Regions from separate parts of the Janibacter sp. GXQ6167 genome, predicted to be linked through region 1. Evidence: predicted binding sites of a transcription regulator. Region 1 holds the regulator's gene; each other region holds the start of a gene.

What was found. The regulator HrcA, encoded in region 1, represses chaperone genes, less so after heat shock. The targets are predictions, from matches to a motif close to TTNGCACTCGNNNNNNNCGAGTGCNAA.
Region 2: the regulator HrcA is predicted to act here: its motif matches at 2,222-2,248, upstream of groES (co-chaperone GroES).
Region 3: the regulator HrcA is predicted to act here: its motif matches at 3,438-3,464, upstream of groL (chaperonin GroEL).

The regions. Positions count from the first base shown of each region.
Region 1 covers NZ_JBGFSK010000009.1:112,118-118,932, reverse strand. Annotated here, with positions in the region: gene AB8K43_RS13345 (trimeric intracellular cation channel family protein) at 1-305, shown strand, start outside; gene fabG (3-oxoacyl-ACP reductase FabG) at 448-1,203, shown strand; gene AB8K43_RS13335 (hypothetical protein) at 1,482-2,384, shown strand; gene AB8K43_RS13330 (DUF3097 domain-containing protein) at 2,386-3,273, opposite strand; gene hrcA (heat-inducible transcriptional repressor HrcA) at 3,409-4,440, shown strand; gene dnaJ (molecular chaperone DnaJ) at 4,515-5,636, shown strand; gene AB8K43_RS13315 (16S rRNA (uracil(1498)-N(3))-methyltransferase) at 5,645-6,388, shown strand; gene AB8K43_RS13310 (PhoH family protein) at 6,474-6,815, shown strand, end outside.
Region 2 covers NZ_JBGFSK010000007.1:116,324-123,138, reverse strand. Annotated here, with positions in the region: gene groL (chaperonin GroEL) at 155-1,771, opposite strand; gene groES (co-chaperone GroES) at 1,778-2,071, opposite strand; gene AB8K43_RS11725 (class I SAM-dependent methyltransferase) at 2,311-3,552, shown strand; gene AB8K43_RS11720 (ribokinase) at 4,014-4,865, opposite strand; gene AB8K43_RS11715 (glycoside hydrolase family 3 N-terminal domain-containing protein) at 4,911-6,146, shown strand; gene tsaD (tRNA (adenosine(37)-N6)-threonylcarbamoyltransferase complex transferase subunit TsaD) at 6,154-6,815, opposite strand, start outside.
Region 3 covers NZ_JBGFSK010000008.1:139,668-146,482, reverse strand. Annotated here, with positions in the region: gene AB8K43_RS12760 (metalloregulator ArsR/SmtB family transcription factor) at 1-259, shown strand, start outside; gene AB8K43_RS12755 (HAD family hydrolase) at 256-903, shown strand; gene AB8K43_RS12750 (aspartate aminotransferase family protein) at 927-2,294, shown strand; gene AB8K43_RS12745 (DUF3263 domain-containing protein) at 2,509-2,832, shown strand; gene AB8K43_RS12740 (GNAT family N-acetyltransferase) at 2,897-3,340, shown strand; gene groL (chaperonin GroEL) at 3,585-5,210, shown strand; gene AB8K43_RS12730 (alkaline phosphatase D family protein) at 5,414-6,815, shown strand, end outside.

The DNA.
Region 1 (6,815 bases):
CCACCTCCGCGACGCTCTCCGGTGTCACGGTCGTGACCCTTCGCGAGATCGGCTACGTCGGGCCGGAGGTTCCGCTCATCGCGACCTTCCTCGGGGGCGCGCTCTGCCTCATCTCCCGGTGGCGCGGGTGGGGGTTGCCCGCCGAGCCCCGCTGGTCGTCGGCCCGCCGGCGCGCCGCGAAGGTCGCGCGATCCTTCCCCAACCACCCCGCGGCCCGTGGACGGGTGCGGCCGCCGGTGAGCGACGACGAAACCCCAACGCCCGCAAGGAAACCGCCTTCCGACGAGGAGCACCGGGGGACCTGAGCCCAGGTTGAGAGCGGACCCGACGGCGCGGCGATGATCGCCCGCTGAGAGGATGAGGACGACCTCGGCGGCATCGGCGCCGCCGGGACGGCCCACCACGGTCGGTGGCGCCGGCGCCCCCTTCGTGCCGAGGAGCAGATGCATGAGCACCGCCCGAACCGCAGTCATCACCGGAGCCGCACGCGGGATCGGCAAAGCGATCGCCTTACGCTTCGCCCGCGATGGGTTCAAGGTCGCCGTCTTGGACCTCGATGAGGCCGCGTGCCAGGAGGTGGCCGATGAGATCGGAGCGGCCGGAGGGACGGCTCTCGCGGTCGGCGTCGACGTCTCGAACGAAGAGCAGGTCGAGTCGGCGGTCGCCCGAGTCGCCGGCGAACTCGGTGCCCCGACGGTCTTGGTCAACAACGCGGGCATCATCCGCGACAACCTGATCTTCAAGATGAGCGTCGAGGAATGGGACGCGGTGATGAACGTGCATCTGCGCGGGGCGTTTTTGATGTCGAAGGCGTGCCAGGCGCATATGACCAAGGAGAAGTACGGCCGGATCGTCACCATGTCGTCGACCTCGGCGCTCGGCTTTCGGGGTCAGGCGAACTATTCGGCGGCCAAGGCAGGGCTGCAGGGGCTGACCAAAACGCTCGCGATCGAACTCGGCCGCTTTGGGGTCACGGCCAACGCGATCGCGCCCGGGTTCATCCGCACCGAGATGACCCAGGCGACCGCCGAGCGGATGGGACTCGATTTTGAGGAGTTCCTGATCGAGCGGGCGAAGGTCATCCCGGTCGGGCGGATCGGCCTGCCCGAGGACATCGCCGCGACGGCCGCGTTCTTGTGCAGCGAAGAGGCGGGCTATGTCTCCGGCCAGGTGATCTACGTCGCCGGGGGGCCGCGCACCTAAACCGTACCGAGCGGTAGTGCCGAAAAGGTTGCCCTCATAAGGGTGTAGCGGCAAAACCGAATGACGTGCCGATACGAATCTTTTGGGAAACGATCAGGGATAACCGTCAATCGGGCACAGTCGATGGGCCGCATCACCTGGTCTGAGCGCTACCGTAAAAAGTGTCGACGGCCGTGGCAAACGCCTGCGGTCTTCGATCTCCTCGGTGATCGCCGAGGTGGCAAGAGGGCAGGCTCGCGACACGGTCGCGGCTCCCCTCGCGATCGAGAAGGAAGATCATGGTCGATTCATTACGGGACGCGCTATCGAGCGTCGTGCTATTCCTACCGAAACTGTTGGCGTTTATCGCAATTTTGGTGATCGGTTATCTGATCGCCAAGGCATTGGCCAAGATTGTCGACGAACTCCTCGAGCGGGTGGGTTTTGACCGGGCGGTTGAGCGCGGCGGAGTAAAGAAGATGCTTGCCCAAAGCGAGCTGGATGCGTCCAGCATCGTCGGCAAGATCGTCTTCTATGCGCTGATGCTCTTTGTGCTGCAGATGGCCTTCGGGGTCTTTGGCCCCAACCCGGTGAGCGACCTGCTGACCGCGGTGATCGCCTTCCTGCCGCAACTATTCGTCGCGATCATCATCGTCGTGATCGCCGCGGCGATCGCTACCGCTGTGCGTGAGCTCATCAGTAACACCCTCGGGGGCCTCTCCTACGGCAAGACCCTCGGCACGATCGCCGCGGTCTTCATCCTGGGGCTTGGCATCATCGCCGCGCTCAACCAGATCGGCGTCGCGACGACCGTGACGACTCCCATCTTGATCGCGGTTCTCGCCACCATCGGCGGGATCCTGGTCGTCGGAGTCGGCGGAGGTCTCATCAAGCCCATGCAGCACCGCTGGGAGGGCTACCTTGAGACGCTGAGCGAGGAGAGCGCGAAGATCCGCGAAGAGGTCGACCAGGCCCCCTCGGTTGCTGACCAGGCACGCGCGGCGGCCAATGAGTTCCGCTCGGACGGCGATGAGCGACCGTACGAGACGGATCAGACCCACGCAGAGCGTCCCCACCAAGCGGGTTACGGCCAACCGGATGCTCCGGTCATCCACGCTCCGACGCCGGAGGAGGGGCCGACCGCCAACCTGCCCCGCGTCCAGCAGAGCGACCCGCGCTACCCGCCGCCGAACCAGCCCTGACCTACTCGGACGGGTCGGTGACGAAGTCGATCAGTTCTTCGACCCGTCCGAGCAGGGCCGGCTCCAGGTCGGCGTAGGTCCGCACGGTGCCGAGGATCTGTTTCCAGGCGCGGGCGATATCGGCCTGGGTGCGGTGCTCCCATCCGAGATGCGCGCAGATGCCGTGCTTCCACGACGTCCCGCGAGGGATGACCGGCCAAGCGTCCATGCCGAGCCGTTCGGGGCGGACCGATTGCCACACATCGACATAGGGATGCCCGACGATCAGCACATGCGGCGCCCAGGGCGCGAGGCCCTGGGCGGCCGCGACCACCCGAGATTCCTTGGTGCCGGGGACCAGGTGATCGACGAGGACTCCCATCCGTCGGCCCGGTCCGGGGTTGAAGTCCCGGATCGCCCCGGCGAGGTCGTCGACCCCTTCGAGAAGCTCGACCACCACGCCTTCGATCCGAAGGTCGTCACCCCACACCTTCTCGACCAGCTCGGCATCATGGCGACCTTCGACGAAGATCCGCGAGCCGAGAGCCACCCGGGCGGGGGCGTCCGGTACCGCGACCGAGCCCGACGCGGTACGAGCCGCGACGGCCTGGGCGGCGGCAAGGCGGGCGCGCGCAGCCCCCTTCGGCGGGGTAAGGGTGACCGGAGCGCCCTCAAGGAGGAAGCCGGGCCCAAGCGGGAACGCCTTCACCGCGCCGCGCCGGTCCTCTAAGTGCACGACGTGCATCCCGCCGGCCTTTTCCACCCGGACGATGGCGCCGCACCACCCGGTCTCGACGTCCTCGACGACGAGACCGTTGTGCGCCTCGGTCGGGGTCGAGGTCGGGCGGGCCAGCCGCCCGGTGCGGCGCCAATCCTGAGCGAGCACATCGGGTCCATAGCGGTCGGTCACGAGGCGCGAGGCTAGTCGAGCAGGACGGGGCCGCCGAGGTGCCGCGCCCAGCGATGTCAGGGAATGTCGCCGCGGCCACGTAGACTTGGCACTCACCGACCACGAGTGCCAGCGCGAAGGGAGTGAACCCGCCAGATGAGCGATGAGCGACGCATGGCTGTCCTCTCCGCGATCGTCGAGGACTACGTCCACACCAGTGAGCCCGTCGGGTCTAAGGCCCTGCTCGAGCGCCACCGGCTCGGAGTGTCGGCGGCGACGGTCCGCAATGACATGGCCGCCCTGGAGGACGCGGGGCTGATCGTGGCTCCGCACACGAGCGCGGGCCGCATCCCGACCGACGCCGGGTACCGGCTCTTCGTCGATCAACTCTCGACGATCAAGCCGATGTCGCGCGCCGAACGGGCCGCAATCGCCGAGTTCCTTGAGGGTGCCGACGAACTCGATGAGGTGCTCGATCGCACCGTTCGGCTCCTCTCGACGCTGACCCGCCAGGTCGCGGTCGTGCAGTACCCGTCGATGACCCGCAGCACGGTCAAGCACATCGAGCTCGTCCCGATGAGCGACACCCGACTGATGGTCGTGCTCATCATGGGTACTGGCCGGGTCGAGCAGCGGATCGTTGCGACCGACGTGGATTACACCTCGGCCGCGGGTGCACAGGCGCTGGCGCAAGCGCGAGCTCGGATCAACGCCGCCGCGGTCGACCGTCGCCTGACCGACGCGCTCGCGGCCTTGCAGACCCTGCACGACGACGACCCCGAGACTGCTGACGCCCTTACCGCCGGGGTGCTCGCCGTGGTCCAGGAGGCGCTCGACGACGAGCGGGAGACCAAGGTGACCCTCGCCGGGACCGCCAACCTGGCCCGCAGTCCCGCGGACTTCCCGCTCACCCTCGAGCCGGTGCTCGATGCCCTCGAGCAGCATGTCGTGCTCCTCCACCTGCTCGGAGCCCAGGCGGCTCACGAGGCCGGGGTGAGCGTGCGGATCGGTGCCGAAAATCCGGTGACGGGTCTGCAGACAACGTCCCTGGTCAGCACGGGATACGCCGCCGGAGACGAACTCGTCGGCCACGTCGGCGTGCTCGGCCCGACCCGGATGGACTACCCCGGGACGATCGCGCAGGTCCGAGCGGTCGCCACCTATCTCTCGCGAATCATGGACCAATAACGAAGAAACACTCGCGACGACGCGAGCGTTAGCACTCCAGGACCCCCAACCCACCTGCCAAGAGGAATGCACGCGTGAACGACTATTACGCCGATCTCGGCGTGAGCCGCGAGGCCACGTCGGATGAGATCAAGAAGGCGTACCGCAAGCTGGCTCGCACCCTCCACCCGGACGTCAACCCCGGACCGGAAGCCGAGGAGAAGTTCAAGCGGGTCAGCCAGGCCTATGACGTCCTCTCCGATGAGGGCAAGCGCCGCCAGTACGACATGGGAGCCGACCCGTACGGCGGTGCTCACGACGGCTTCGGCGCCGGTTTCTCCTTCAGCGACATCATGGAGCAGTTCTTCGGGACCGCCGCTGGTGGCGGAAGGGGGCCGCGCCAGCGTCAGCAGCGCGGCCAGGACGGACTGGTGGCGCTCGAGATCGACCTCGAGCACGCGGTCTTCGGGGGAGCCCAGGACCTCACGATCGAGACGGCCGAACGCTGCGGGACCTGTCATGGCGACGGCGCCCAGCCGGGGACCGGCCGACGCACCTGCGACCACTGCGGTGGCCGCGGCGAGATCCAGCAGGTGCAGCGCTCCTTCCTCGGTCAGGTGATGACGAGCCGTCCCTGCCCGACCTGCCAGGGCTACGGCGAAATCATCGTCCACCCCTGCCACGAGTGCTCCGGCCAGGGCCGGGTCCGGGCGCGCCTGACGAAGAAGATCAAGATCCCCGCTGGGGTCGACACCGGTACCCGAATCCACCTCGCCGGTGAGGGAGAAGTGGGTCCCGGAGGGGGACCCGCCGGAGACCTCTTCGTCGAACTGCGGGTGAGTCCCCACCCCACCTTCACCCGCCGCGGCGATGACCTCCACGCGTCGGTCTCGATCCCGATGACCGCCGCCGCGCTCGGCACGAACCTCAGCTTCGCGACCCTCGATGGTGAGCAGCAGATCGATATCGAGCGGGGCACGCAGCCCGGCGACACCATCGTCAAGCCGGACCTCGGCGTGACGCACCTGCGCGGAGGTGGTCGCGGGGATCTCGTGATCCACGTCGATGTCCGCACGCCGACCCGTCTGGACGCGGAGCAGGAAGCGCTCCTTCGCGACCTGGCCGAGCGGCGCGGTGAGGAACAGCCCGATGGACACCTGACCGACCCCGAAGAGGGTCTGGTGGGACGACTGTTTAAGTCCCTCAAGGGTCGCTGACCGCTGCCATGACGCTGGCGCTCTACCAGGTCGACGCGGGAGAGCTCGACGAGCTGGCCCCGGGCGACGATTACCTGCTCGGTGGCCCCGAGGGCCATCACGCCGCGACCGTGCGGCGCACGAGCGTGGGGGAGCGGGTCATGGTTGGCGACGGCGCCGGCCGCCGCATCACCGCTGCGGTGATCGCGGCCGGCCCCGGCGAGCTCACCCTGCGCGTCGAGGACGCGAGCATCGAGCCCGAACCGTCCCCCCGCTTCGTCTTGGTCCAGGCCCTCGCCAAGGACGGCCGCGACGAGGACGCGATCGAGGCCGCCACCGAGATTGGCGTCGATGGGGTGATCCCCTGGCAGGCCCAGCGCTCGATCGTGCAGTGGAAGGGCGCGAAGGCCGAGCGGGCCCTCACCAAATGGCGTCACGTCATCACACGAGCGACCAAACAGTCCCGGCGTGCCCGCACACCCGAGCTCACCCCCCTTGTCTCATCCGTAGCTCTGATCGAGCGGGTGAAGGGGGCCCGCCTCGCCGTGGTCCTGCACGAATCCGCGTCCGAACCGCTCGCGGCGCTTGATCTACCCGACGATGGCGAGGTCCTCCTCGTGGTTGGGCCGGAAGGGGGGATCGCCGACGAGGAACTCGCGGCGTTTGCTGAAGCGGGCGCCCACCTGGTCCGGCTCGGATCGACCGTCCTGCGCTCCTCCTCGGCGGGACCCGCTGCCCTCGCGGTCCTCTCGGCGCAGGCGCGCTGGCGCTGATCCCGTCGGTCGCGGCGGCGAGCAGGAAACAGCAGGCTGCGCGAGGGGCGGGAGAGAGCACGCGAGCCGTAGACTGGCAGGCAACATGAGCGACCACCCCGAACAGCCCCCAGCAAGCCCCCTTCGCGGCGAGGACGGCACCCCGACGGTCGGGCTCGCCTCGCAGACGATCACCCTCCCGCCGAGCGTGTCGATGGTGAGCCTCCTCGGCCCGCGCGACGAACTCCTGCGCACGATGGAGCGGCAGTTCCCCCGCACCGAGATCCTGGTGCGGGGCAACGAGTTCCGGATGACCGGACCGGCGGGCGACCTCGACATCATCGACCGCCTCCTCGGCGAACTCATCGAGATCGTCGGTGGCGGCCAGCCGCTCAACCGCGACGCGGTCGAACGCTCGATCGCGATGCTGCGCGGCGCGACCACCGAG
Region 2 (6,815 bases), on a different contig from region 1:
GCTCACCCTCGTGGGTAAGCAACGAGGCGCTGCTTAAGCAAAGCCGGGACGGGGCGGGGTGGTTCACCCGGGCGCGAGGGATGCGAGAAGGGGGCGACGGCCGAATTCCTCGACCGTCGCCCCCTTCTTGGTGCAGGCGCTTAACGCACCGGCGTCAGTGGGCGTGCCCGTGACCGTGACCGGCCGGGGCTGCCTCCTCCTCTTCCGGCTTTTCCACCACGAGCGTGTCGGTGGTGAGCACCATCGACGCGATCGACGCGGCGTTGGTGAGCGCGGAGCGGGTGACCTTGACCGGGTCGATGACACCGGCGCTGACCAGGTCGCCGTACTCACCGGTCGCGGCGTTGAGCCCGTTGCCCGGGTTCAACTCCTTGACCTTGGAGACGGCGACATAGCCCTCGAGCCCGGCGTTTTCGGCGATCCAGCGGAGCGGCTCGACGGCCGCCTTGGCGACAATCGCCGCACCGGTGGCCTCGTCACCGTCGAGCGCGAGCTCGTCGATGGCCGAGACCGCGTGGACGAGAGCGGAGCCGCCACCGGCGACGATGCCCTCTTCGATCGCGGCGCGGGTGGCCGAGATCGCGTCCTCGATGCGGTGCTTCTTCTCCTTGAGCTCGACCTCGGTGTGAGCGCCGACCTTGATGACGCAGACGCCACCGGCGAGCTTGGCGAGGCGCTCCTGGAGCTTCTCGCGGTCCCAGTCGGAGTCGGTGCGCTCGATCTCGGCCTTCAGCTGACCGACCCGAGACTCGACCTCGTCGTGCGAACCCTGGCCGTCGATGATCGTCGTGTTGTCCTTGGTGACGACGACGCGGCGAGCGCGGCCGAGGTCTTCGAGACCAATCTGGTCGAGCTTCAGCCCGACCTCTTCGGCCACGACCTGACCACCGGTCAGGATCGCCATGTCCTGCAGCATCGCCTTGCGGCGGTCGCCGAACCCGGGGGCCTTCACCGCAACAACGTTGAAGGTGCCGCGGATCTTGTTGACCACCAGGGTCGACAGCGCTTCACCGTCGATGTCCTCGGCGATGATGAGCAGCGGCTTGCCGGACTGGACGACCTTCTCCAGCAGCGGGAGGATCTCGGCGATCGTCGAGATCTTGCCCTGGTTGATCAGCACGTAGGCGTCCTCGAGGACGGCCTCCATGCGCTCGGGGTCGCTGACGAAGTAGGGCGAGATGTAGCCCTTGTCGAACTGCATGCCCTCGGTGAAGTCGAGCACGGTGTCGGCCGTGGAGGACTCCTCGACGGTGATGACGCCGTCCTTACCGACCTTGTCGAAGGCCTCGGCGATGGTCGAACCGATGCCCTGGTCCTGCGCGGACAGGGCCGCGACCTGAGCGATCTCGTCCTTGCCCTCGAGTTCGCGGGCGGTGTCGAGCAGGCGCGAGGAAACGGCCTGAACGGCCTGGTCCATCCCGCGCTTCAGGCCGGCCGGGGCAGCGCCCGCGGCAACATTGCGCAGGCCCTCCTTGACCATGGCCTGAGCGAGCACGGTCGCGGTGGTCGTCCCGTCACCAGCGATGTCGTTGGTCTTGGTCGCGACCTCCTTGGCGAGCTGCGCGCCAAGGTTTTCGTAGGGGTCCTCGAGCTCGATCTCCCGGGCGATGGTCACACCATCGTTGGTGATCGTCGGGGCGCCCCACTGCTTGTTGATCACGACATTGCGGCCCTTGGGGCCAAGGGTGACCTTGACAGCGTTGGCGAGCTGGTCGACGCCGCGCAGCAGCGAGTCGCGCGCCGCGTCGTTGAACTGAAGTTCCTTGGCCATCGCCGATCAGCCGACGATCGCGAGGACGTCGCGCGCCGAGAGGACGAGGTACTCCTCGCCACCGTGCTTGACCTCGGTGCCGCCGTACTTGCTGTAGATGACACGGTCGCCGACGGAGATGTCCATCGGGACGCGCTCACCGGCGTCGGAGATCCGGCCCGGGCCCACGGCCACGACCTCGCCCTCCTGGGGCTTTTCCTTGGCGGTGTCCGGGATGACCAGACCGGACGCCGTGGTCTGCTCGGCCTCGAGCGACTTCACGACGATGCGGTCCTCGAGCGGCTTAAGCGAAACCGACACGATGACTCCTTTTCGGTAGGTGATGCACACGTTTGGTAGGTGCCGCGAGGCTGTATGACACCGGTCGCCGTCGCGGGGGTCGGCCGGCTCTGGCCTCGTAGCGTTGGCACTCGCATGACGTGAGTGCCAACGCCCAATCTAGGTCGCCAATTAGCACTCGGTCAACCTGAGTGCCAAGTCCGGCATCTCGCCCTTCTCGATGCACCGAACGCGCGCCGGGTGAGGCAGGATAGTCCGCCGTGGATACTCGGACGGTGCGCTGGCTCGCTTCCCCAAGCGGCCGCGCCCTCCTTCACGATCTGCCGGAGTATGCCGAGAGCAGCGCCATCGCGACCGCGACCCAACTGCGGGCGAAGGGGGTAAGCCCCGAGCGCGCCGCCGCGCTGCTCACCCAGAAGAGGCTGCGGGCTCGCGCGCAGGAGAAGTTCGGAGAGTTCGCCGAGGGCATGCTCTTTACCGCTGACGGGCTCGAGCAGGCCTCCCGACTCGAGGTTGCGGCCACGCACGCGGGCCGATACGCCGCCGCGAGCCTCGCCACCGTGCACGACCTCGGCTGCGGTATTGGCTCCGACGCGATGGCGATGAGTGCCCTCGGCGTGACGGTGCACGGCATCGACCAGGACCCGGTCACGGCGGCGATCGCCGACGTCAACCTCCGACCCTGGCCGGACAGCCGCGCCCGCATCGGACGGGCCGAGGACTTCCGCGCTCCCGCGGACCCGCTGCACTCCCGCGTCGGGATTTGGCTCGACCCCGCTCGGCGCACCCCCGGCGTCGCCGACTCCACGGGCCGTACCCGCCGCGTGTTCCGGCTCGATGACATCTCACCCTCGTGGAGTTATGTCCTGGAGATGGCGAGCGCGGTCCCCGCCGTCGGCGCCAAGCTGAGCCCCTCCCTTCCGCACGACATCCCGCCGCTGGGTACCGAGGCCCAATGGACGTCGTGGCAGGGCACCGTCCTTGAGTGCACGGTTTGGTGGGGACCGCTCGTGCGCCAGGCCGGGCGCAGCGCGCGAGTCCTGCGCGCCGGAGCCCCGCCCGTCGAAGTGGATCAAACGATGGCCGACCACGACCCCCCTCGTGCCCGCACCCTCGCCCAGGTCGGACCGTGGCTCTACGAGGCAGACCGGGCCGTGACCCGGGCCGGGCTCATCGGAGCGGTGACGGCCGCGACCGGGGGCGCCGAGCTGGAGGCCGGGCTGGGCTACATCACGAGCGACCGCAGCGTCGATGACATCGGTTACGCCCGCCGTTACGCCGTCGCCGAAGCGATGCCGTTTAGCATCAAGGCCCTGCGCGGATGGCTCCGTGATCGGGGGGTCACCGGCCTGACGATCAAGAAGCGCGGCATCCGCCTCGATGAGGACCAGCTGCGGCGCCAGTTGAAGATCGGCCGCGGCGCCGGCGACGGTGAGCAGGCCACGGTGGTGCTGACCCGGGTCGCTGGCGAGCAAGCGGTGCTCGTCGTCGAACCGACCTGACTCCCCCTTCGCGCGGACGGTGGGCAGCGGGGACGGGGTTACAGCCAATGGTCGCGGTTACAACCCCGTCCGCTGACAGTTTCCGCGGCATCGCGCCAGAGGGCGCTAGTGCCGCCCCGCCCGTGCCGCGGAAACGGACACCAGGCGCAGAAACAGGCACGTGCCGCAGAAACGGGCGCGGGGCGCGGAAGGTGGGCAGCGCGGACGGGGATACAGACATCGGGCGGAGTTATAACTCCGTCCGGTGACCGTTTCCGCGGCATCGCGCCAGAGGGCGCTCGTGCCGCCCCGTCCGTGACTCGGAAACAGACACCAGGCGCAGAAACAGGCACGTGCCGCAGAAACGGACGCGGGGCGCGGAAGGTGGGCCGCACGGACGGGGGTACAGACATCGGGCGCGGGTATAACCCCGTCCGGTGACGGTTTCTGCGGCGTCGCCGCCCCCCCCTGGTCGTGACCTCCTACCCGGAGAGAAGGGCGTCACGCTGCGCCCCGTCGTGCGCGACCGCTGCGGCGCCGGCCGCGAGCGCCGCGCTCACGGCTGCCTCGCGATCGCCTCCGGCGGCGAGCGCTGCCGCCAAGGCCCCGCAGAAGGCGTCGCCCGCTCCGGTTGTGTCGACGACCTCCTCAGCCGCTACCGCGGGGTGGTGGACGCCATCCCACGCCGCGCCGTTCGCGCCGAAGGTGACAAGAAGTGACCCCGGCACCAGCGCCGAATCGGCGAGCGCCAGGGCCTCGTGCTCGTTCACGATCACCGGGTCCGCGACCGCGACCAGACCGCCGGGCAGATCGCGGAAGGGGGCGGCGTTGAGCACCACGCGCGCACCAGCCGTCGCCGCCCGATCTGCCGAGACCGTCACCGCGTCGATCGGAACTTCCAACTGGAGGAGCAGCACATCGCCGGGGCCAAGGAACGACAACGCCGTCGCGACCTCGGCGCCCCCGACCTCGGCATTGGCGCCCGGGACGACGACGACCTGGTTCTCACCATCGGCGGCGACGGTCACGAGCGCCTGGCCGGTCGGCACCCCTTCGATCACCCGAACGTGGGTGACATCCACCCCTCGCGCGGCAAGGTGGGCAAGGCTGGCGCGCCCGCTCGCGTCATCGCCGACGCACCCCACGAAGACGACCTCGGCTCCCCCTTCGGCCGCGGCGACCGCTTGGTTCGCACCCTTGCCTCCGGCTCGGCGCTGGACCTCACCGGCGGTCACGGTTTCGCCGGGCCGAGGTAAGCGATCGACCCGGGCGACGACATCGACGTTGATCGAGCCGAGGACGACAACCCGCGGCGCGCGGTCGAGATCACTCATGACGCTCAGGCTACGGCCAGGTTTGGCACGGTAGCGTCACGTCCCGTGCTGACCACCAAGACGCGTCGATTTGCCGCCCCGATCCTTGCGGGCGCGCTCGCCGCGACCATGCTCGCCGCGTGCGGAGACGAGTCCGCCCCGACGGCCACGAGCGAGGCCTCGTTGCCGAGCACGAGCGACTCGACCACCTCGACGGCCCCGTCCTCGACATCCGGGACGAAGAAGAGTCCGAGTTGCGCCGCCGACACCGCTGCGGCGATGACCCCGACGCAGCGCGCCGGACAGCTCCTCATGGTGGCGCTCGATCCGTCCGCCGGCCCCACCGGGCTCGATTCCCACATCAGCGATCAGGGGCTTGGGTCGATGCTCTACCTCGGCGGCTGGCGCGGGCAGCAGGCCGTGACCGAAGCGAGCGCCCACCTCCAGCAGGTCGCGCCCCGGGTCGATGGCCGACGGGTCGGCATGTTGATCGCCGCCGATCAGGAAGGGGGTGAGGTGCAGCAGCTCCAAGGCGACGGCTTCACCACGATCCCCTCCGGCGTCGAGCAGGGCAAGATGGCGCCCGCCGAACTGCGCGCCGCGGCCGCGAAGTGGGGCGCGGAACTCCAGCGCGCGGGCGTCAATGTCAATCTCGCACCGGTCGCCGACACCGTCCCCGCCGAGCTCGGCACGGGCAACGGCCCGATCGGCAAGCACCAGCGCGAGTACGGCACCACCCCGGAGGCAGCAACGAAGGGGTCGGTCGCCTTCTCTCGCGGCATGTTGGACGCCAAGGTGCAGCCGACGGTCAAGCACTTCCCCGGGATCGGGCGCATCCGGGGCAACACCGATGTGGCGGCCTCGGGGATCACCGACGCGACGGCGACGACCAAGGACCCCTACCTCGCCCCCTTCGCCGCGAATATCAAGGCCGGCGTCCCGATCGTCATGGTGGGCTCGGCGAAGTACCCGAAGCTGGACGCCCAAAACCAAGCGACGTTCTCGACGAAGATCATCACCGACCTGCTTCGTCAGCGGCTCGACTTCGACGGGGTCGTGATCACCGATGACGTGGGCGTCGCGGCGGCGGTGGCCGACGTGCCCGTGCCCGACCGGGCGACCCGCTTCATCGACGCCGGCGGTGACATCGTGCTCACGGCTCAGCCCACGCAGGTGCAAGAGATGGTGGGCGCGATCGTGGCGAAGGCGGACAAGGACCCCGCTTTCGCCAAGAAGGTGGACGCCTCCGTCGTGCGGGTCCTCACCCTGAAGAAGGACATGGGCCTGCTCGAGTGCAGGTGATCGCGCCCTAGTGCGGGTGGTCGTGCTCGGGCGTGACGGGCAGACCGGACTGGATGTCGGTCACCGGCATCGAGGAGTCGGCGGGCAGGTCGAGCGAACTCGCCGGGCGCCCCTTGGTCATCATCTGCGCGCCCAGGCTGGCGACCATCGCGCCATTGTCGGTGCACAGGCTCGGCCGCGGCACCCGCAGGGCGATCCCGGCCGCGTCACAGCGTGCCTGCGCCATCGCCCGCAGGCGGGAGTTCGCGGCGACGCCACCACCGATCTGGAGGGCCGCGACGTCGTGTTCCTGGCACGCGAGCACCGCCTTGCGGGTCAGCACGTCGGTCACCGCCTCCTGGAAGGACGCCGCGACATCCGCCACCGGCACCTCGCGGCCAGCGGCTCGCTCGGACTCCACCCATCGCGCGACCGCGGTCTTGAGCCCCGAGAACGAAAAGTCGAAACGGTGCCGCTGCATATCGCGCCCCGAGGTGAGCCCGCGCGGGAAATCGATCGTGATCTCGCCGTCGCGCGCGGCCCAATCGATGTGAGGCCCGCCCGGGAAGGGCAGCCCGAGCACCCGCGCGACCTTGTCGAAGGCTTCCCCTGCGGCATCGTCGATCGTCGAACCGAGCGAGCGGATGTCGTGGGTGACGTCCGGGACGAGCAGAAGGGAGGAATGCCCGC
Region 3 (6,815 bases), on a different contig from region 1:
CGTCGTCGCCCGTCTGCTGAAGGCCGTCGCCGACCCGGTGCGCCTCCAGATCCTGAGCATCGTCCGGTGTTCCGAAGGGGGCGAGGTGTGCGCGTGCGACCTGCCGACCCCGCTCGGTCTCGCGCAGCCCACGGTGAGTCACCACTTGAGGATCCTCGTCGAGGCCGGGCTCTTGACCCGCGAGCGGCGTGGCTCGTGGGCGTGGTTCGCGCTGGTCCCTGAGCGGCTCGCGCTCGCCCGGCAGGCTCTGACCTCATGAGCGAACCTCGCTGGCCCACAGTCGTTTTCGACTTCGATGGGACGCTCGCCGACACGATCTCGATCATCATGGACGCCTTCCGGCATACGACGGCGACCGTGCTCGGGTGGGTCGAAGATGATGACGTGATTCGTGCCGGGATCGGCCGGACGCTCGCGGCCCGCATGCACGAAATCGATGCCGATCGAGCCGATGAATTGGAAGCCGTGTATGTCCCCTTCATGGCCACCGAGTTGCCCCGCCGAGTGACGGCCTACCTCGGGATGAGCGAGCTGGTCGCCGACCTGCGCGCCGCTGGCGTCCGCGTTGCGGTGGCGACGTCGCGCCGCCGCGCGCAGACCGCGGAGGCGCTCGCCACGCTCGGGCTCGACGGTGACATCGAGGTGCTGGTCGCGTTGGAGGACACCGAGATTCACAAGCCGCAGCCCGACCCCCTTCTCCTCGCGTGCGAGCGGCTGGGCGTCGATCCGGCCTCGGCTGTTTATGTCGGGGACGCCGTCGTCGATGTGCAGGCCGCTCAGGCCGCCCAGATGTCGGCGGTCGCGGTGACCTGGGGCGCCGGTCGCGACGACGACCTGGCGGCCGCCGAGCCCACCCGCCTGGTGCATGACCACCAGACCTTGCGCGAGGTGCTGCTCCCGTAGCTGCGAGGCCTTACAGTCGGGCCGTGCACGGCAACAAGTACACCCCCACGACGAACGCGGACATCCACGAACTCGGTAAGGCGGTGCTCGAATACTCCGAGCATCGACTCAAGCTCGATCCCGTCCCGCTCGATACCCCCCGGACCCTCGCCGAACTCACCGAGTCCGCGGGGCAGACCATCACGCCCGAGGGCATCGGGGGCCCGCGCGCGATGGACATCTTCACCGAAGTCCTCGCCCCGGCGTGCCTGTCGACCGACCACCCGCGCTTCCTCTCCTTCATCCCGTGCGCCCCCAGCGAAGCCGCCGCGATGTTTGACCTCGTCGTCGGCGCCTCCTCGATCTATGCCGGATCGTGGCTCGAGGGCTCCGGGGCGGTCTACGCGGAAAACCAGGCCCTGCGATGGGTCGCCGACCTCGTCGGCCTGCCCGAACGCGCCGGTGGCGTCTTCGTCCCCGGCGGCACGGTCGGCAACCTCTCGGCCCTGGTGACCGCGCGCTTCGAGGCCCGCGTGCTCGCGCCGGAAGGGGTGCGGCCGTGGCGGGTCGCAGCGACCGAGGGCGCCCACTCGTCGATCAAGTCCGCCTGCGATGTGATGGACGCGGAGTACGTCCCCGTCCCGGTCGACGAACAATGGCGCCTCACCGGCGAGAATCTGCGCGCCGTGATCGAGGAGAAGGGGCCCGAGACCTTCTTCGCCGTCGTCGCGACGAGCGGCACGACGAACTTCGGGATCATCGACGACCTGGCCTCGGTCGCCGAGGTCTGCGCCGAGTACGGCATCTGGTTCCACGTCGATGGGGCCTACGGCGGGGCCGGGCTCGCGGCGCCGACGGTGCGCGATCGCTTCGCGGGGATCGAGCGCTGCGACTCCTTCATCGTCGACCCGCACAAGTGGCTCTTCGCCCCCTTCGACTGCTGCGCCCTGCTCTACCGCGAGCCCGCGAAGGCGCGCGCCGCGCACACTCAGCGGGCCGGCTATCTCGACGTGCTGACCGACACCGATGAGTGGAACCCGACCGACTACTCGGTGGGCCTGACCCGGCGCGCGCGGGGGTTGCCGTTCTGGTTCTCCCTTGCGACCTACGGCACCGACAGGTACACCGCGGCGATCGAGCACACCCTTCAGGTGGCGCGGTTTGCGGCAGAGGAGATCAAGCGCCGCGACGAGCTCGAGCTGATCCGGGAGCCGGACTTGACCGTCATGGTGTTCCGGCGGATCGGGTGGTCGTCATCGGATTACTACGAGTGGTCCGACCGCCTGCTGGCGCAGGAGATCGCCTTCGTCGTCCCGACGACCCACGATGGTGAGACCTTCGCCCGGTTCGCGATCGTGAACCCGGAGACGAGCGTGGACGATATTCGCGACATCCTCGACACGATGCGCTGACCCCACCCCTCCCTTCACCCCCTGCTTTGGCAAATGCCCGGGCATTTGCGACGACAAGAGCCCGGGCATGTGCGAAGGACGGGGCGAAGGGGGCTGGTGTGACAGGTGGGACTCGCGCTGTCCAGCGGACACGCCGCGACGAATGACACGGTTGTCATTCACTTGGATATAGTGGCGATCGACCGCACCCGAGGAGAGGTACCCCGTGAGCAGCGTGACCCAGGCTGACCCATCACACGTGAGTGGGTTGAGCGAGCGCGACCGCGAGATCCTCGCCTTCGAGCGGCAATGGTGGAAGTACGCCGGCTCGAAGGAGCAGGCGATCAAGGAACTCTTCGAGATGAGCCCCACTCGCTACTACCAGGTGCTCAACGCCCTGCTCAATAGCGAAGAGGCGCTCGCCGAGGACCCGATGCTTGTCAAGCGGCTGCGCCGTATGCGCGATCAGCGTCAGCGCTCCCGCACCGCTCGCCGCCTGGGTGTCGACTCGACCCGCGCCGGCCGCGATGGCGCCGCCGTCCACCGCCTCGAACTGTAGTTTCTGAGGCGTTTCGCGCCCTCCGCAGGGCGGGCTGATCGCGCGAGGGTGGTTCGATACCGGTATGGAGCCGGTGCGCATCGTCCGAGCGGGGGCCGCTGACGCCTTGTTGGTCGCCGCGCTGGTGCTGCAAATGCAGCGGGCGAAGGGGGCCGACCCGGACCCAGACTTCTTGCAGCGCACGGGTGAGGCCTGGCAGGCGCGCCGCCGCGACCTGCCGACCTGGATCGCCGAGCGCCACGGTGAGCACGCCGGGTTCGTCCAACTCGCCGTCGTCCCCGACCCCCTCGGGCGCAGAACCCGCGGGTGGCTGTTCCCTCCCTTCGTCCGGCCCGATCACCGCGGGGATGGCGTGGGCCCGGCCCTGATCCACGCCGCCACCGATTGGGCGAAGGGGGCCGGGCTGCGACTCGTTATCGCCGAACCCGAGGCGCCCGATGAGGCGACCTACGCCCAGCGCGGCTTCACGATCATCGAGCCGGGCCTCGCCCTTCGCCGGTTCGGTTGAGCTCACGTCCGGTCGTAGGACCCGCCGTGGCCACGGCGGCGCTGACCCGGGGCGAGCGAGCGTTTGCACTCTCCCCTCCTGAGTGCCAATAATGGCGTTAGCACTCTCGCTATGAGAGTGACAATCCTGGCCGGTCCGGTGAGGGTCGTACGCGTCACGGGGGACATGAACCGCGGCGCTCGGCTCGTCCGTCGCGGGCGCCGCTCGGCCGCACACCTTCGATTCGCGTGGAGGAACCACCCGAATGGCTAAGCTCATCGCTTTTGACGAGGAGGCCCGGCGCGGTCTCGAGCGCGGGATGAACACCCTCGCCGACGCCGTCAAGGTCACCCTCGGTCCCAAGGGCCGCAATGTCGTGCTGGAGAAGAAGTGGGGCGCCCCCACCATCACCAACGACGGCGTGTCCATCGCTAAGGAAATCGAGCTCGACGACCCCTACGAGAAGATCGGGGCCGAGCTCGTTAAGGAAGTTGCCAAGAAGACCGACGACGTCGCCGGTGACGGCACGACGACGGCCACCGTGCTCGCCCAGGCGCTGGTCCGCGAGGGCCTGCGCAATGTCGCGGCCGGCGCCAACCCGATGGCCCTGAAGCGCGGCATCGAGAAGGCCACCGCGGCCGTCTCCGACCAGCTGCTCTCGATGGCCAAGGAGATCGAGACCAAGGAGCAGATCGCTGCCACGGCCTCCATCTCCGCTGCTGACCCCGAGATCGGCGCCAAGATCGCCGAGGCGATGGACAAGGTCGGCAAGGAAGGCGTCATCACCGTCGAGGAGTCCAACACCTTCGGCCTCGAGCTCGAGCTCACCGAGGGCATGCGCTTCGACAAGGGCTACATCTCCGGGTACTTCGTCACCGACACCGAGCGGATGGAAGCCGTCCTCGAGGACCCCTACATCCTCGTCGCGAACTCCAAGATCGGCTCGATCAAGGACCTGCTTCCGCTCCTGGAGAAGGTCATGCAGTCCGGCAAGCCGCTGCTGATCATCGCCGAGGACGTCGAGGGCGAGGCCTTGTCCACCCTCGTGGTCAACAAGATCCGTGGCACCTTCAAGTCCGTCGCCGTTAAGGCTCCGGGCTTCGGTGACCGCCGCAAGGCCATGCTCGCCGACATCGCCATCCTGACCGGTGGCCAGGTCATCTCCGAAGAGGTCGGCCTGAAGCTCGAGACCACCGAGCTCGACCTGCTCGGCAAGGCCCGCAAGGTCGTCGTCACCAAGGACGAGACCACGATCGTCGAAGGGGCCGGCGACGCCGACCAGATCGCCGGTCGCGTGGCTCAGATCAAGGCCGAGATCGAGAACTCCGACAGCGACTACGACCGCGAGAAGCTCCAGGAGCGCCTCGCCAAGCTCGCCGGCGGCGTCGCCGTCATCAAGGCGGGCGCGGCCACCGAGGTCGAGCTGAAGGAGCGCAAGCACCGCATCGAAGACGCCGTGCGCAACGCCAAGGCCGCCGTCGAAGAGGGCATCGTCGCCGGTGGTGGCGTCGCTCTCCTCCAGGCCACCAAGGCCGCCTTCGAGGGCCTCGCCCTCGACGGTGACGAGGCGACCGGCGCCAACATCGTGCGCGTCGCTGCCGAGGCTCCGCTGAAGCGGATCGCCGTCAACGCCGGCCTCGAGGGCGGCGTCGTCGCGGAGAAGGTCGCGCACCTGCCCGCCGGTGAGGGCCTCAACGCCGCCACCGGTGAGTACGTCGACATGATCCAGGCCGGCATCATCGACCCGGCCAAGGTCACCCGCAGCGCGCTGCAGAACGCCGCCTCCATCGCGGCGCTCTTCCTCACCACCGAGGCCGTTGTCGCGGACAAGCCCGAGAAGGCTGCCCCCGCGATGCCCGGTGGCGACGAGATGGGCGGCATGGGCTTCTAAGGAGTCCCCCGCACATCGCATCGCGATCACGCCACGAAGGGCGGTTCTCCCCGTTGAGGGGGCGGACCGCCCTTCGCGCACCCCGCCCCCTTCCTCCCGACTTTGCTTAAGCACGTCCTCGTTGCCGACCCTCCAGGCTGAGCATCAAGGACGTGCTTAAGCAAAGTGAGGAAGGGGGAGGGGGTTGGGGTCACAATGGCGGGGTGACTGTCGCTGCTGACCGCCTCGCTCTTGGACCCCTGCTGCGCTTCGTCGGGCACCACGAGGCGACGATCTGGGTGCAGACCACCGAGCCGGCGTGGGTGGAGGTCGAGCTCGACGATCGCGTGGTCGGCGCCCCGACCTTCATCGTCGAAGACCACCATTACGCCCTCGTCGTGATCACCGACCTCGAACCCGGGACGCAGTACCCCTACCGCCTCCGCTTGGACGGTGAGGTGGTCTGGCCCGCGCCGGATTCCCCCTTCCCGCCGTCCACGATCCGCACCTTGACGAGCGAGACACCGACGCGCCTTGCCTTCGGCTCCTGCCGCACCAGCGTCCCGCACGACGCCGAGCACCACGCGAGCCACGGGGTCGACGCGATGAGGGCCTATGCCCTGGCCCTGGCGAAGGGGGAGCAGGAGTGGCCGGACGCCGTCGCCTTCCTCGGCGACCAGGTCTACGCCGATGAGACGAGTGAGGCGATGCGTGAGTTCATCGCGTCGCGGCGGGACATCACGAAGGGGCCGAAGGAGGAACTCGCCGATTTCGCCGAGTACTCCCACCTGTACCACCTCGCGTGGAGCGATCCGGCGAACCGGTGGCTGCTCGCGAACCTCCCGAGCGCGATGATCTTCGACGACCACGATGTCCGCGACGACTGGAACACCTCCTACGAGTGGCACCAGGAAATCAACGCCCTGCCCTGGTGGCACGAACGCCTCATCGGGGCCCTCACGAGCTATTGGGTCTACCAACACATCGGCAACCTCGCGCCCGAGGAACTCGCCGAAGACCCCTACTGGGCCCTCGTGGCGAAGGGGGAGTCACCGGGCCAGGTCGACCTCACCCAGCCGCTGCGCTCCCTCGCCGAACGCGTCGATCGCGAACCGGAGAGTTACCGCTGGAGCTATACCCGCGACCTCGGGGACACCCGGCTGATCGTCGTCGACTCCCGCGCCGCTCGCGTGCTCGAACCGGACCACCGCGACATGCTCGACCCGGGCGAGATGGACTGGTTCCGTGAGCAGATGCGCGGCGATGTCGACCACCTCTTCATCGGGACCTCTTTGCCCTTCTTGCTCGCGCCGGGGCTGCACGATTTCGAGGCGATCGATGAGGAACTCGCGTCGCCGGAGCGCTCGGCGCCGGTCCGCTGGACGGCCGAACACCTCCGCCAGGTGATCGACCTCGAGCACTGGGCGGCCTTCCAGACCGGATTCGCCGAGGTCTTCGAAGAGGTCATGGCCGTCGCGCGCGGCGAGCGCGGCAAGCCGCCCGCCACCATTACGTTCCTCTCGGGCGATGTGCACCACTCGTACGTCGCGGAGGTCACCGATGCCGACCAATACGGCGCGCGCTCTCGGATCGTCCAAGCGGTCTGTTCGCCGATCCGCAACCCCA